3 regions of the Geodermatophilus sp. SYSU D01106 genome follow, and region 3 is predicted to be linked to each of the others. Evidence: predicted binding sites of a transcription regulator. Region 3 holds the regulator's gene; each other region holds the start of a gene.

Region 1 (4,149 bases), on a different contig from region 3:
CGCGGCCGCGGGCGGTACTGCCGCCGCGGGCACCGGCCGGCCCGGCCGGGCCGGCCTCGACCGCACCGGTGGCGGAGCGGTAGTTCAACACGCCGAGCGCGGCGCCGCCGAACATGACGAGGAAGCCGAGGACGCCGAGCGGGACAGAGGGGGCGACGGCGCCACCGACGAGGACCGCGAGGCCCACCACCACGAGCAGCGCACCCAGTTGCAGCTTCCGCCGGGCCCTGAGCCTGCGGTCACCCGTGCGGACGGAGGAGGCGAACTTCGGATCGTCGTCGACGAGGGCGCGCTCGATCTGCTCCAGCAGTCGCTGCTCGTGCTCGGAGAGCGGCACGGATGCCTCCAGGTGGGCCAAGGCCTGATCCGCCGGGTCCCCCCCGGCGGTACCCACGAGGATACGAGCCGTTCACGGGGTGCGAAAGGCGAGCGCGCGGCGACCCGCCCACGGTGGACCCGGATCACCCCCGCGGGCGGTCGCGGACCCGCCGGTCGCGGTCGCGGTGCAGCAGCGTGGCCGGCCGGACGGCCCCCGCGCCGAACCTCCGGGCGGCCCGGTCGGCGGCCAGCTCGGCGTCGCGGCGGCCGTGCTCGCGCTCGCCGAGCTCGAGCTGGCGCGGCGTCGACCCGGCCTGCACCAGCCGCTCGGCGCGCACGCCCACCAGCCGCAGCCGCGCCCGGTCCAGGCCCAGGGCGTCGAAGAGGGCGCGGGCGGTGTCGTAGAGGTCCTGCCCGACGTCGGTGGGGACGTCGAGGGTGCGGCTGCGGGTGATCGTGGTGAAGTCGGCGAAGCGGACCTTGATGCTCACCGTGCGCGCCAGCCAGCTCCCCGCCCGCAGCCGGCCCGCCGTCCGCTCGGCCAGCCGCAGCAGCTCCCGGTGGACGACGGCGGGGTCGTCGACGTCGGTGCCGAAGGTCTCCTCGTGCCCGATCGAGCGCTCCGGCTCGTCGGGGACCACGCGCCGGGGGTCGCGGCCCCAGGCCAGCTCGTGCAGCGAGCCGCCGGCCGCCGGGCCGACCGCCCGCTGCAGGGTGCGCGCCGGGACGTGCGCGAGGTCGCCGACGGTGCGCAGCCCCAGCCGCAGGAGCACCTCCTCGGTCTTGGCGCCCACCCCCCACAGCGCGCCCACCGGCAGCGGGTGCAGGAAGTCGATGACCTCGGCCGGGCGGACGACGAGCAGGCCGTCGGGCTTGGCCCGGGTGGAGGCGAGCTTGGCCACGAACTTCGTCCCGGCCACCCCGACCGAGCAGGTGATGCCCTGCTCGTCGAAGACCCGGGCGCGCAGGTACTCGCCGATCTCCGCCGCGTCGCCGAGCCGGCGGCCGGCCCCGGAGACGTCGAGGAACGCCTCGTCCAGGCTCAGCGGCTCGACCAGCGGCGTGACCGACCGGAACAGCGCCATGACCGAGCGGGAGACCTCCGCGTAGAGCGCCATGTCCCCCGGCAGCACGGTGGCGGTCGGGCACAGCCGCAGCGCGCGGGCGGTGGGCATCGCGGCGTGCACGCCGTACGCGCGCGCCTCGTAGGTGGCCGAGGTGACCACCCCGCGGTTGCCGGCGCCGCCGACGATCACCGGCGTGCCGGCCAGCTCGGGGTGCCGGCGCACCTCGACGCTGGCGAAGAAGGCGTCCATGTCGACGTGCAGCACGCTGCACCCCTCCGCACGCCCCGCTGCCATCCCGCCCCGCCTCTCGAACACGTGTTCGGACCGACCGGAGGAGACTAGCCGCCCGCCGCGGTCCCCGGCGCGCCGTCCGCGGAGGTGTCCGTGCGTGTCGGGAAACGGCTGGTGGGGGCATGTGTGGCGCGCTGCCGATCGGGTTAGGTGGGACACGACCGACCGCCGTCCGGCGGACGGCTGCGACAGTGACCGGAGGAACTCGATGGCGCTCGACGACGACGACATGACCAGCGTGGAGGGTCCGGCCGACAGCGGCGCCGGCGAGGGCACGCCCGGCCACCAGGACGGCGGTGCCGACGGTGGCGCCGACGGCGGCGCCGGCCACGGCCCGGCCGACGGTGGCGCGGCGGGCGGCGGCTCCGACGGTGGCGCGGACGGCGGTGCGGACGGCGGTGCCGACGGTGGCGCGGACGGCGGCGCGGGCCACGGCCCGGCCGACGGCGGTGCGGCCGGCGGCGGCTCGGACGGCGGCGCCGACGGTGGCGCCGACGGTGGCGCGGACGGTTCGGCCTGAACCAGGACCCGGCCGTCGCGGGGCCGGGCGGAGCTGACCTCCGCCCGGCCCTGCGCCGGTGCACCCACCTCGACCCCGCCGTCTTCGCCGAGCAGCACTGGTCCCGCCGCCCGCTGCTGACCCGCGCCGAGGACACCGGGGAGTCCTTCGCCGACCTGCTCACGCTGGCCGACGTCGACGAGCTGCTCTCCCGCCGCGGGCTGCGCACCCCCTTCATCCGCATCGCCAAGGACGGCGCCGTCGTCGACGCGAAGCGGTTCACCACCTCCGGCGGCGCCGGCGCCGAGGTGACCGACCAGGTCTCCTCCGACGCCGTGCTGCGCCTGTTCGCCGACGGCAGCACCGTGGTCCTGCAGGGCCTGCACCGGCTCTGGCCGCCGCTGATCGAGTTCGCCGACCAGCTGGCCGCTGACCTGGGACACCCCACGCAGGTCAACGCCTACGTCACCCCGCCGTCCTCGCGCGGGTTCAGCCCGCACTACGACGTCCACGACGTCTTCGTGCTGCAGGTCGCCGGCGAGAAGCACTGGACGATCCACGAGCCGGTGCTCGAGGAGCCACTGCGCACCCAGCCGTGGAACGACCGGGCCGCCGAGGTGGCCGCCGCCGCGCGGCGCGAGCCGGTGATCGACGCCGTGCTGCGCCCCGGCGACGCGCTCTACCTGCCCCGCGGCTACCTGCACTCGGCCGTCGCGCTGGGGCAGACCAGCGCCCACCTGACCATCGGCGTGCACTCGGTCACCCGCTGGTCGGCGGTCGAGTCGGTGCTCGACCTGGTGCGCACGCTGGCCGCCGACGACCGCGAACTGCGCCGCGCGCTGCCGCTCGGCGTCGACCTGGCCGACCCCGGCGCGCTGCGCGACGACGTCGCCACCGTGGTCGGCGCGCTGCAGGAGTGGCTGGGCCGGGTCGACGCCGACCAGGTCGCCGACCGCGTGCGCGGGCGCGCCTGGTCGCAGGTCCGGCCCGAGCCCGTCGCCCCGCTGGCGCAGGCCACCGCGGCCGCCGCGCTGTCGCCCGACAGCGTGCTGCGGCTGCGCCCCCGGCTGCGCACCGCCCTGCGCCCCTCCTCCGCCGACCCGGCCGGCGGCGACCGGGTCACGCTGCTCGGCGGCCGCCGGTCGCACGAGTTCCCCGCCGCCACCCGCCCGGCGCTGGAGGCGCTGCTGGCCAGCGGCGAGCTCAAGGTCGCTGACCTGGCCGGCCTCGAGCCCGCCGACCAGCTGACGCTGGCCCGCCGGCTGGTGACCGAGTCGGTCGCGGTCGTCGCCTACGCGCACCCCGGTCCCGCAGACGGCGCAGTCGACGGCGCCGTCGACGGCGTGCCCGCCACCGCCCCGGAGCCGGGGCCGGCCGGGCCGGGTGCGCCCGTGCCCGACGCCGGCGGGGACGATGGGGAGCGTGCCGACGCCCTCGGGACCGGGTCGTGAGCCCGCGGCGCTCCCCCGGGTGAGCGCCGCGGTCCGGACCGGACGGCTGGACCCGACCCGCTGCTCGGTGACCGCCCTGGCCCGCGGCGACTCCCCCGTCGCCACGGCCGGGCCGGCCCAGCGCTGGTTGCTGGTCGAGCAGCCGGGCCCGTGGGGCCGCGACGCGCTCACCGCGTCCCGGTTCGACGCCGCCGTCGCCCCGCAGCTGGCCCGCCGCGCCCGCGCCGAGGGCGTGCGGGTGCTGCTGGTGCGCCGGCCGGGCGAGCGCGCGGCGGGGCCCGGGCGCCGGTGGGCCTACGCCGACGGCCGCCCCGGCCACGAGGGGCTGTGGTGGTCCGAGCGGGAGGCCGACGCCGACCTGCTCGAGGCGCCGTGGGACGGCTCGGCCGGCGAGCGCGCCGAGCGGCCGCTGTACCTGGTGTGCACGCACGGCCAGCACGACGCCTGCTGCGCGCTGCGCGGCCGGCCGCTGGCGCGGTCGATGCCGGTGCCCGACGCCCTCGACGTCTGGGAGTGCAGCCAC
Region 2 (4,149 bases), on a different contig from region 3:
CTCGGCGGCGACGGCGCCGCGGTGCGCGCCACCGATCCCGCGGCGCTGGCCCGGGCGCTCGAGACGGCCGGGTTCCACGTGCAACACGGGTCCGACGGCGCCCTCGTGGTGCCGGGCGCCGAGCCGGGCCAGGTCGGCGCGGTCGCCGCGGCGGCCGGCCTCGTGCTCACCGACCTGCGCCCCGTCCGCCGCGGCATCGAGGACCTGTTCTTCCAGCTCACCGCCGCGGCCTGAGCCCTCCCCCCGCCCGTCCCGACTCTCCCCGCGGCGATCCCGACTCCTTCCGCGCCCGACCCGACCCCCCTCCCTGGAGACCGTCATGGCCACCGTCCTGCCCGCCGACCTCCCCGCCCGGGGCGCTCCTCCCGCCGCGTCCCCATCCGGCGCCCGTCCGCCCGTCCGCTCCGGGGCGCCGTCGGCCGCCACGCTGGTCGGCGTCGAGGTCCGCAAGTCGCTGTCCACCCGCTCGGGCCGGTCGCTGGCCGCGGCGGCCGCCCTCCTCGCGCCGGCCGCGACCGCGCTGATCGCGTCCGCCAGCACCGAGGACCTGGGGTCGGTCACCGGCCCGATCGGCGTGATGGGGATGCTCACCGGCCTGGTCCTGGTCGCCCTCGGCGTGCTGTCCACCGCGGGGGAGTGGAGCCACCGGACCGTGCAGACGACCTACCTGCTCGTCCCGCGCCGGGGCCGGGTGCTGGCGGCCAAGGCGGCGGCCGTCGGGCTGCTCGGTGCGGTGCTGGCGGCGGTGTCCGCGGCGCTCGTCACCGGCGCTCTGGCGCTGCTCGCCGGCGACGTGTCCTGGGACGGCACCGGGCGCGCGCTCGGGGTGGTCGTCGCCGCGGGCGCGGTGTTCGCGCTGGTCGGCGCCGGGGTCGGCGCGGCGCTGGCCAACACCCCGGCCGCGCTGACGTCCTTCTACCTGGTCGTCCTCGGCGTGCTGCCGCTGGTGCGCACCTTCAAGCCGGAGGTCGGCTCGAGGCTCGACCCGGCCGAGGCCGTGCTCACCCTCGCGCAGGGCGGAACCCCGACGCAGTCCCTGCTGGTCCTCGCCGGCTGGCTGGGAGTCAGCCTGGCCGCCGGGGCCGTCGTCACCCGCCGCCGCGCGGTGGCCTGACCGACGACGTCCCGTCCAGGGTGGCCGGAGCCGCTGCTCCGGCCACCCTGGGCGCGTCCTCGTCCGGCTCCCCACGGGCTCCGGCGCGATGTGCGGGCGCGCGTTCCCGCGGGAACGCCGGGCGGATCAGGCCGCCCGTCCGCCGCGTTCGGCTGCGAGCCGGCGCTCCAGGTCGCGGTTGCCGAGCAGCACCCCGACGACGTAGCCCAGGTCCATCCGCTCCCCGCCGACCGCGAGCGTCCCGGGCAGCTGCCGGTCCCCACCGGGCAGCAGCCGCAGGACGCTCCCGCGCTCGGCGTCCGGGGCCGCGGCATCGAGGAGCTCGACGCCCGCCTCGACGCCCGCGGTGAAGGCGGTGTCGCCACGGGCCCACACCCGGCGGCCGTCCGGTGTGACGGCGACCAGTTCGCCGCCGCGCCGGCTCATCCGCAGGTCGAGGTCGTGCGCGAGGCCGTGGTCGGCGTCGCAGAGGAGCGCCATGTTGTCGATGTCGGTGCTCCCGCCGGCCGACCAGGGCCGCCGATGGTGGGCGTGCAGCCGCTCGGGGCGGGTCTCGGGGCAGCCCGGCCGGATGCACCCGCCGTCGCGCCGCACGAGCGCCCGGCGCTGAGCCCGGGTGGCCAGACGCCGCGCCCGGCCGACGGCCAGCGGTTCGCGGTCCCGCTCGAGCATCGTGACGACGGTGGCCTCACAGAGCATCCGGCGGACCTGGCTGCCGTGCAGGGCCGGCCCGTTCTCCAGGTAGGCGCGACCCGCTGCGGCGTCGTCGGCGAGCACGGCGGCGTCGACGTGCACGACCACCTCGCGTCGTGGCGGGTCGCCGGCCCGGCGGTCGGCCTCCGGTGCGGCGGCGCCCAATCGGGCCACGGCGGCGCAGCGGCGCTCGGCCGTCCGCTCCCGCGCCAGCGCGACCTCGTCGAGCGGCTCGTCGTCGGTCCGGCTCCCCGCGCTGTCGGAGGTCCCGCCGTCCGGAGTGATGCCGTCCTCCGCGGTGGTGGCCGCCGCTGCGGCGGCCGCTCGCTTGGCGGCGGCCCGGTCGCGGCGAGCGTCGCGCTCGGCCGGCGAGTCGATCCCGGTGAGGAAGGCCGCGCCCTGCTCGGGATCGAGGCGCATGCGCACGACCAGCATCCCGTCGTCGTCCCACCAGTACTCGAAGCGCCGCTTCTCGCGGACGGTGCCGGCCTCGACCGCGTCGGAGCGGCGCCACCCCCGGACCACCCGCTCCACCTGCGCGGCGGTGGCCTCGCGCGCGAGATCGAGCAGAGCCGCCTCGGTCTCGGGGGCCGCGACGCGGGTCATGGCGCGGACCTTGGAGTAGGACAGCCGGCCGGCGGTGAAGGCGCCGCGGATCCCGGGCAGCGTGGTGAGGGCACGGGCGACCCGGACGTGCTCGCGTGCGGTGCCCGGGGACAGCCCGCACTGCCAGGCCAGCCAGTGCGCGCACGACCGGAGACCGTGGCCCGCCCAGCCCTCGCGCCGGTCGAACTGGGCGATGAGCAGCAGCCACTCCGCCGTGGCGGCGGCCAGCCGGACGGCGGCGCCGGTGATGCGCTCGGCGAGCTCGTCGAGCGGCAGTTCCGTCTCGGCGGCGGGATGGTGCTCGGTCACGGCGTCCTCCTCGAACGTGTGTTCGGGACGCTAGACCCAGCCACTGACAGAACCGCAGCTCAGCGGCCTGAGGGCGTTCCCGCAGGAACGCCGTCGGGTGGGACCGTGCTGCGGGGAGGCGTTCCCGCGGAAACGCGCTGAGCCCTTGGTGTGATGCGCAGAGCCCCCGGCGTCAGGAGGGGAGCGGTCCGAGCGTGGCGGTGCCGGTGATCGACGCCGGCCCGCCGACCGCGCCCGCCGACAGCGACCACCGCTCCCCGTCGGCCCGGCCGGTCGCCCGGACGGCCGTGCCCACGTACACCGGGCGGGCCAGCCGGTGGGTGGAGGACGTGACGGACCGGTCCGGAGCGGACCTCTCCGACATGGCGCGGCGCGGGACCTCCAGGAGCAGCAGCGCCAGCAGCGGGCCGTGCACGACCAGCCCGGGATGGCCCTCGACGCCGGTGGCGTACGGCGCGTCGTAGTGGATGCGGTGCGCGTTGTAGGTCAGCGCACTGAAGCGGAACAGCAGCGCCTCGTCGGGGACCAGGTCCACCGAGGTGTCGCCGTCCACGCCCGGCACCCCGGCACCCGCCGGCGCCGGTGAGGACCCGCCCGGCTGGGAGCGGTAGACGACGTCCTGCTCTTCGATGAGCAGCAGCCGCCCCGCCGAGCGGAACTCGCTGCGCACCGTGACCAGCAGCATCTCGCCACTGCGCCCGGCCTTGACCTCGCAGCGGGCCAGCGACGACGTCCGCTCCACCGTCGAGCCCACGACCAGCGGGGCGACGGCCTCGAACCGGCCGCCGGCGATCATCCGGCGCCGGTGCGGTAGCGGCGGCAGGAAGTGGCCTTCTCGCGGGTGGCCGTCCTCGCCGAGGTCGGCGGTGGCCGGCCGCTCGACAAAGGTGAACCAGTGCCAGCCCAGCGGCAGCGGGTCGCCCTCCGCGGGCGCGTCGGCGGGGCGGTCGAGCAGCGCCGCGAAGGCCGCCGCGGGCCCGGGCGCGACGACGGCGGTGTCGGTGACCGGGCCGGGTGACCAGCCCTCGACGGCGGCGGCGAGCGGGCTCACCGGCCCATCGTGCCGGGTGTGACGCCGCCCGCACCCCGGAAGAACGCGGCCCCGCGCGGTGTCGGAACCTCCCGTGGACCTGTTCTCCCCCGTGACCCTCGGCGACCTCGAGCTCGCCAACCGCGTGGCCATGGCGCCCCTGACCCGCATGCGCTCCGGCAGCTCCGGCGTCCCCGGCGACCTCGTCGTCGAGCACTACGCGCAGCGCGCCTCCATCGGCCTGATCGTCACCGAGGGCACCTATCCCGTCCACGAGTCGCAGGCGTTCGTCGGCCAGCCCGGCATCGTCACCGACGAGCAGGTCGCCGGCTGGCGCCGCGTCGCCGACGCCGTGCACGCCCGCGGCGGCCGGATCGTCATGCAGGTGATGCACGGC
Region 3 (4,149 bases):
GGCACTGCCTCCGGGCGCTGCCTCCGGGCGCTGCTCCGGGCACCGCCTCCGGGCACGCCGGAGGGACGCGGGAGCCGGCCGGACCGGCCCCCGCGGGACGTCCCGGGAGGAGCGCGCTCAGGCGGTGGGGACCGCCGGGCGGCCGCCGCGGGGGTTCGGCACGAGGTCGCCGAGCCGGATGGGGCGGGTGAGCAGGTCGGGCTCGGGCGCGGGCAGGCGCACCGCGGGCGCGACGACGGTCGCGTCACCGACGGGGGCCGCCACGGCAGGGGCCGCGACCGGGATCCCGGCCGGGGTCTCGGCCGAGGTGGCGGCAGGGTCCACGACGACCGCCGGCATCTCCGTCGTGAGCGCACGGTGCCGGCCGGGGACGGCCTCGGCCGGCGCGCGGTGGCGGCCGGCGCCGGCGGCGCCGACGGCGGGCTGCTCGGCGGTGACGTCGCCGCCGTGCCGCCGGGAGCGGCGCGACGCACGGGACGCGCGGCGCCCGCCGACCGGCGCGCCGGACCCCTGGTCGAGGACGGGCTCCGGGGCGGGAGCGGGGGCGAGCGCGAGGTGGCGCTCGGGCAGCCGCACGTCGACCAGGCCGACCCACGTGCCGGCGCCCTCGACGACCCCGGGCACGTCGGCCCGCAGTCGCACCCAGGCCTCGCACGCGCCCGTCGCGTCGTGCCGCCAGCCGAGCATCGCGCCCGGCACCCAGGCGCCCTCGACGAGCACCTCGACGTCCTGCGGGGACCCGAAGGACACCGCGGCCCTGCTGTTCACGGCTGCTGACACGCTCCTGACCGTAGGTGCCGATCCGACCTCGGCGGGTGAGCGACCGGGGGCCGATCGTTGACGAACTCCCGCCGCGCTTCTCGTCACTTCTCCGACCACCACACCGACACCGGCCTCAGCACCCGGGACCCGGCTCAGGGCAGCCGGAGCACCTGGCCGACCTCGACGACGGAGCCCTCGAGGTCGTTGAGCGCCTCGATCGCGTCGACGACGGCTCGCACGTCCTGGTCGTCGCGGGCGACCTCCGCGGCGATCGACCACACGGTGTCGCCCTCCCCCACCACGACGCTGCTGCCGGCGGCGAGCTGCAGCCCCTCGTCGGGCGCGAGGACCTCCCGGCCCAGCACCGCGCCGCCCACCCCGGCGGCGAGCACGAGGACGGCGACGAGCCGCCGCCCGCGGCCGGTCAGCCGGACCGGCACCGGGGCGGGCGCGGCCGGACGGCGGCCGGACCCCCGCGCGGGCTCGGCGCGCACCGGGCGGCCACCGGGCCGCGCCGGGTCGCGCCGGGTGCGCGACGCCTCGGCGGCCGGACCGGCGGAGGGACCCGTGGCCCGCGGCGCCGCGGCGGCCGGCCGGTCGGGCACCGGGCGCAGGTGACCGGCCACGCGCGGACCGGAGCCCGGCAGCGCGCCCGCCTCCCCCACGGCGCCGGTGGGCCGGCGCGGCGGCGTCCGGCGGGCCGCGGGCGCCGATGCCCGCTCGTCGAGGAGCGGCCGCCACGGCACCCGCACCGCCGCGTCGAACTCGAGCACTGCCTGCCGCACGCCGCCCATGACCCGCTCCTCCTCGTCGACCGCCCTCGAACACGCGTTCGATTCGAACGTCTGTGCGATGTCTACCGCACGCCCCCGACGAGGTCGACACGACACCGCGGGTGTTTCGAACACACGTTTGAAGTGGCGGCCCCGAGGCGCTACGGTCCGACCAGCACCCCGTCCGTCCGGTGTCCCCCGCGGGACGTCCGTCCGCTCCCTCCCGGTCCACCCGGGAGCCGGGCGGCCGCCCGGGCGGCACGGCAACCGGGCAGGAGACCAGGTCGCGGCACGCGGCCGGCGAGGAGGAGACGTGGCGGGCACGAGCGGGACCGGCCGGCGCACGGACGGCGAGACGGCGCGGGGCACCACGGCCTCTCGCCGCCCGGCCGCCCGGCGGGGAGCGGACGCCGGGGGCGCCGCCACCGCCACGGGCACCGCCGCGGTGCGCACCTTCCCCGACCGGGCCGAGGCCGGCGACGGGCTCACCCAGCGCCAGCGCCGGGTCCTCGAGGTCATCCGCGACTCGATCGAGCGCCGCGGCTACCCGCCCTCGGTCCGCGAGATCGGCGAGGCGGTCGGCCTGTCGTCGGCGTCGTCGGTCGCCCACCAGCTGTCGGTGCTGCAGAAGAAGGGCTGGCTGCGGCGTGATCCGAACCGCCCCCGCGCGCTGGACGTCCGGCTGCCCGGCGACACCGCCGCCGAGTCGGCGCCGGCCGCCCCGGCCGCCGACGGCACGGCCGCCCCCACCTACGTCCCGCTGGTCGGCCGGATCGCCGCCGGTGGCCCGGTGCTGGCCGAGCAGGCGGTCGAGGACGTCTTCCCGCTGCCGCGCGAGCTCGTCGGCGACGGCACGCTGTTCATGCTCAAGGTCGCCGGTGACTCGATGGTCGACGCGGCCATCTGCGACGGCGACTGGGTCGTCGTGCGCCAGCAGCCGACCGCGGAGAACGGCGAGATCGTGGCCGCGATGCTCGACGGCGAGGCCACGGTGAAGACCTACAAGCGGCGCGACGGGCACGTGTGGCTGCTGCCGCACAACCCGGCGTACGAGCCCATCCCGGGCGACGAGGCGACCATCCTCGGCCGGGTGGTCACCGTCCTGCGCCGGGTCTGACGACAGCTCCCGGGGCCCGGCCCGCGCGCCGGACCCCGGGCGGGTCCGGGGCGACCCGCGGGCGGTCGCGTCAGGCGGCGGGCGGCTGGTCGGGCGAGCGCCGCCGGCGCAGCCGCCCGGCGAGCCACACGAGCAGGGTGGCCACCGCGGCGGCGAGCAGCCCCGCGGCCAGCGGGGGCGTGCCGTCGTCGCCGCCGTCGAGCAGGCCCGACGGCCCGGCAGCGGTCGACGCGGGCGTCGCGGGTGCCGCCGTCTCCGCGGGGACGGGCACGAGCGTGACGTCCCCGGGCAGGCCCTCCCCCGCCACCAGCAGCGCGCCGCCGTCAGCGGTGAAGGACACCGCCTCCCCCTGCGGCGCGTCGGGGAGCGCCACCCGCACCGGCTCGCCGGCGAGCGCGGCCAGGACGTCGGAGCCGGCGAGCGGCCAGACGTAGGCGTCGGTGTAGGTGCGCAGCGCGATGCGGCTGCCGTCGCGCGCCACCGCGCCACCGGTCACCAGCAGCTGTCCCGCGCGGCCGACCGGCCCGCCCGGCGTGCCGGTCAGGGTGAAGGTCACCGTCCCGACGTCGGCCAGCGCGACCGTGCCGCCGTCGACCAGCGGCGCCGCGGGGCGGTAGACGTGGCTCGCGCCCAGCACCTCCTTGGTCACGATGTACGGCGTCCCGTCGGGGGCCACGAGCAGCGCCTCGGCGTCGTGCGGCCCGTCCGGGTAGGTGAGCCGGTACAGCGCCGTGCCGCCGTCGGGGCGCAGCGCGATGAGCGCGACGGTCGCCCGGGTGGCGTTGTTGTCGCCGGTGTCGGCCAGCCACACGGTGCCGTCGGCGCCGACGCCGAGGTCCTCGGGGTCGTAGGGGTCCAGCGGCGCGGTGGTCACGTCGACGACCTGGCACCCGCCGTCGAGGACGGCGACGCTCACCTGGTCCCCGCCGTCGGGGATGGCCAGCATCCGCTCGCCGACGTCGACGAGCCCGGACAGCTCGGCCAGCCGCGGGTCGGTCACCTGACAGCGCACCGACGGCGCGGCCGTCTCCTCCGCGCGGGCGGGAGCCGCGAGCAGCGCGGGCACCAGGGCCAGCGCGAGGACCGGCGCGAGGACCGCGGCAGATGCCCGTCCCGCGCGCGCGGTCGCGCTAGGCGGGAGGACGGCCGGCTCGGGCACTCGCCCAGCGTGACAGGACGGATGCGTCGAGTGCGTGCACCACGCCCAGCAGGAGCAGCCCGACAGCCGCGCCGACGACCGCGTCGGTGACCCAGTGGAAGTCCAGCGACACCATCGCGATCCCGGTGGCGACCGGGCCGACGACGGCGAGCCACCACAGCAGCGTCTGCACGCGCGGGGGCAGGGCGTACTCGGCGGCCTGCCAGCGCGCGACGCCCCACATGAGCACGGCGTTGGCCACGTGCCCGGAGGGGTAGCTGGCGCCGTCGCGGTGGAAGAAGGACCCCGGGTAGGCGGGGGCGGTCCGGCCGGTGCTGAACTTGAAGGCGTAGACCACG

What was found. Region 3 encodes LexA, which represses DNA repair genes until DNA is damaged. Its sites were predicted from a motif close to TCGAACANNTGTTCGA; they were not measured.
Region 1: dinB (DNA polymerase IV) is a predicted target of LexA. The motif match lies at 1,693-1,708, and genes of this name have one in related genera.
Region 2: ACI78R_RS18480 (DUF222 domain-containing protein) is a predicted target of LexA. The motif match lies at 2,733-2,748, and genes of this name have one in related genera.

What each region holds. Positions count from the first base shown of each region.
Region 1 is NZ_JBJGYM010000004.1:180-4,328, forward strand. Features, by position in the region: gene ACI78R_RS05415 (DUF3040 domain-containing protein) at 1-337, opposite strand, end outside; gene dinB (DNA polymerase IV) at 462-1,649, opposite strand; gene ACI78R_RS05425 (BatC protein) at 1,885-2,196, shown strand; gene ACI78R_RS05430 (cupin domain-containing protein) at 2,484-3,626, shown strand; gene ACI78R_RS05435 (sucrase ferredoxin) at 3,646-4,149, shown strand, end outside.
Region 2 is NZ_JBJGYM010000020.1:42,187-46,335, forward strand. Features, by position in the region: gene ACI78R_RS18470 (ABC transporter ATP-binding protein) at 1-234, shown strand, start outside; gene ACI78R_RS18475 (hypothetical protein) at 320-1,114, shown strand; gene ACI78R_RS18480 (DUF222 domain-containing protein) at 1,241-2,722, opposite strand; gene ACI78R_RS18485 (hypothetical protein) at 2,895-3,773, opposite strand; gene ACI78R_RS18490 (alkene reductase) at 3,847-4,149, shown strand, end outside.
Region 3 is NZ_JBJGYM010000005.1:224,936-229,084, forward strand. Features, by position in the region: gene ACI78R_RS07930 (hypothetical protein) at 118-780, opposite strand; gene ACI78R_RS07935 (LysM peptidoglycan-binding domain-containing protein) at 915-1,556, opposite strand; gene lexA (transcriptional repressor LexA) at 1,849-2,652, shown strand; gene ACI78R_RS07945 (hypothetical protein) at 2,723-3,718, opposite strand; gene ACI78R_RS07950 (phosphatase PAP2 family protein) at 3,783-4,149, opposite strand, start outside.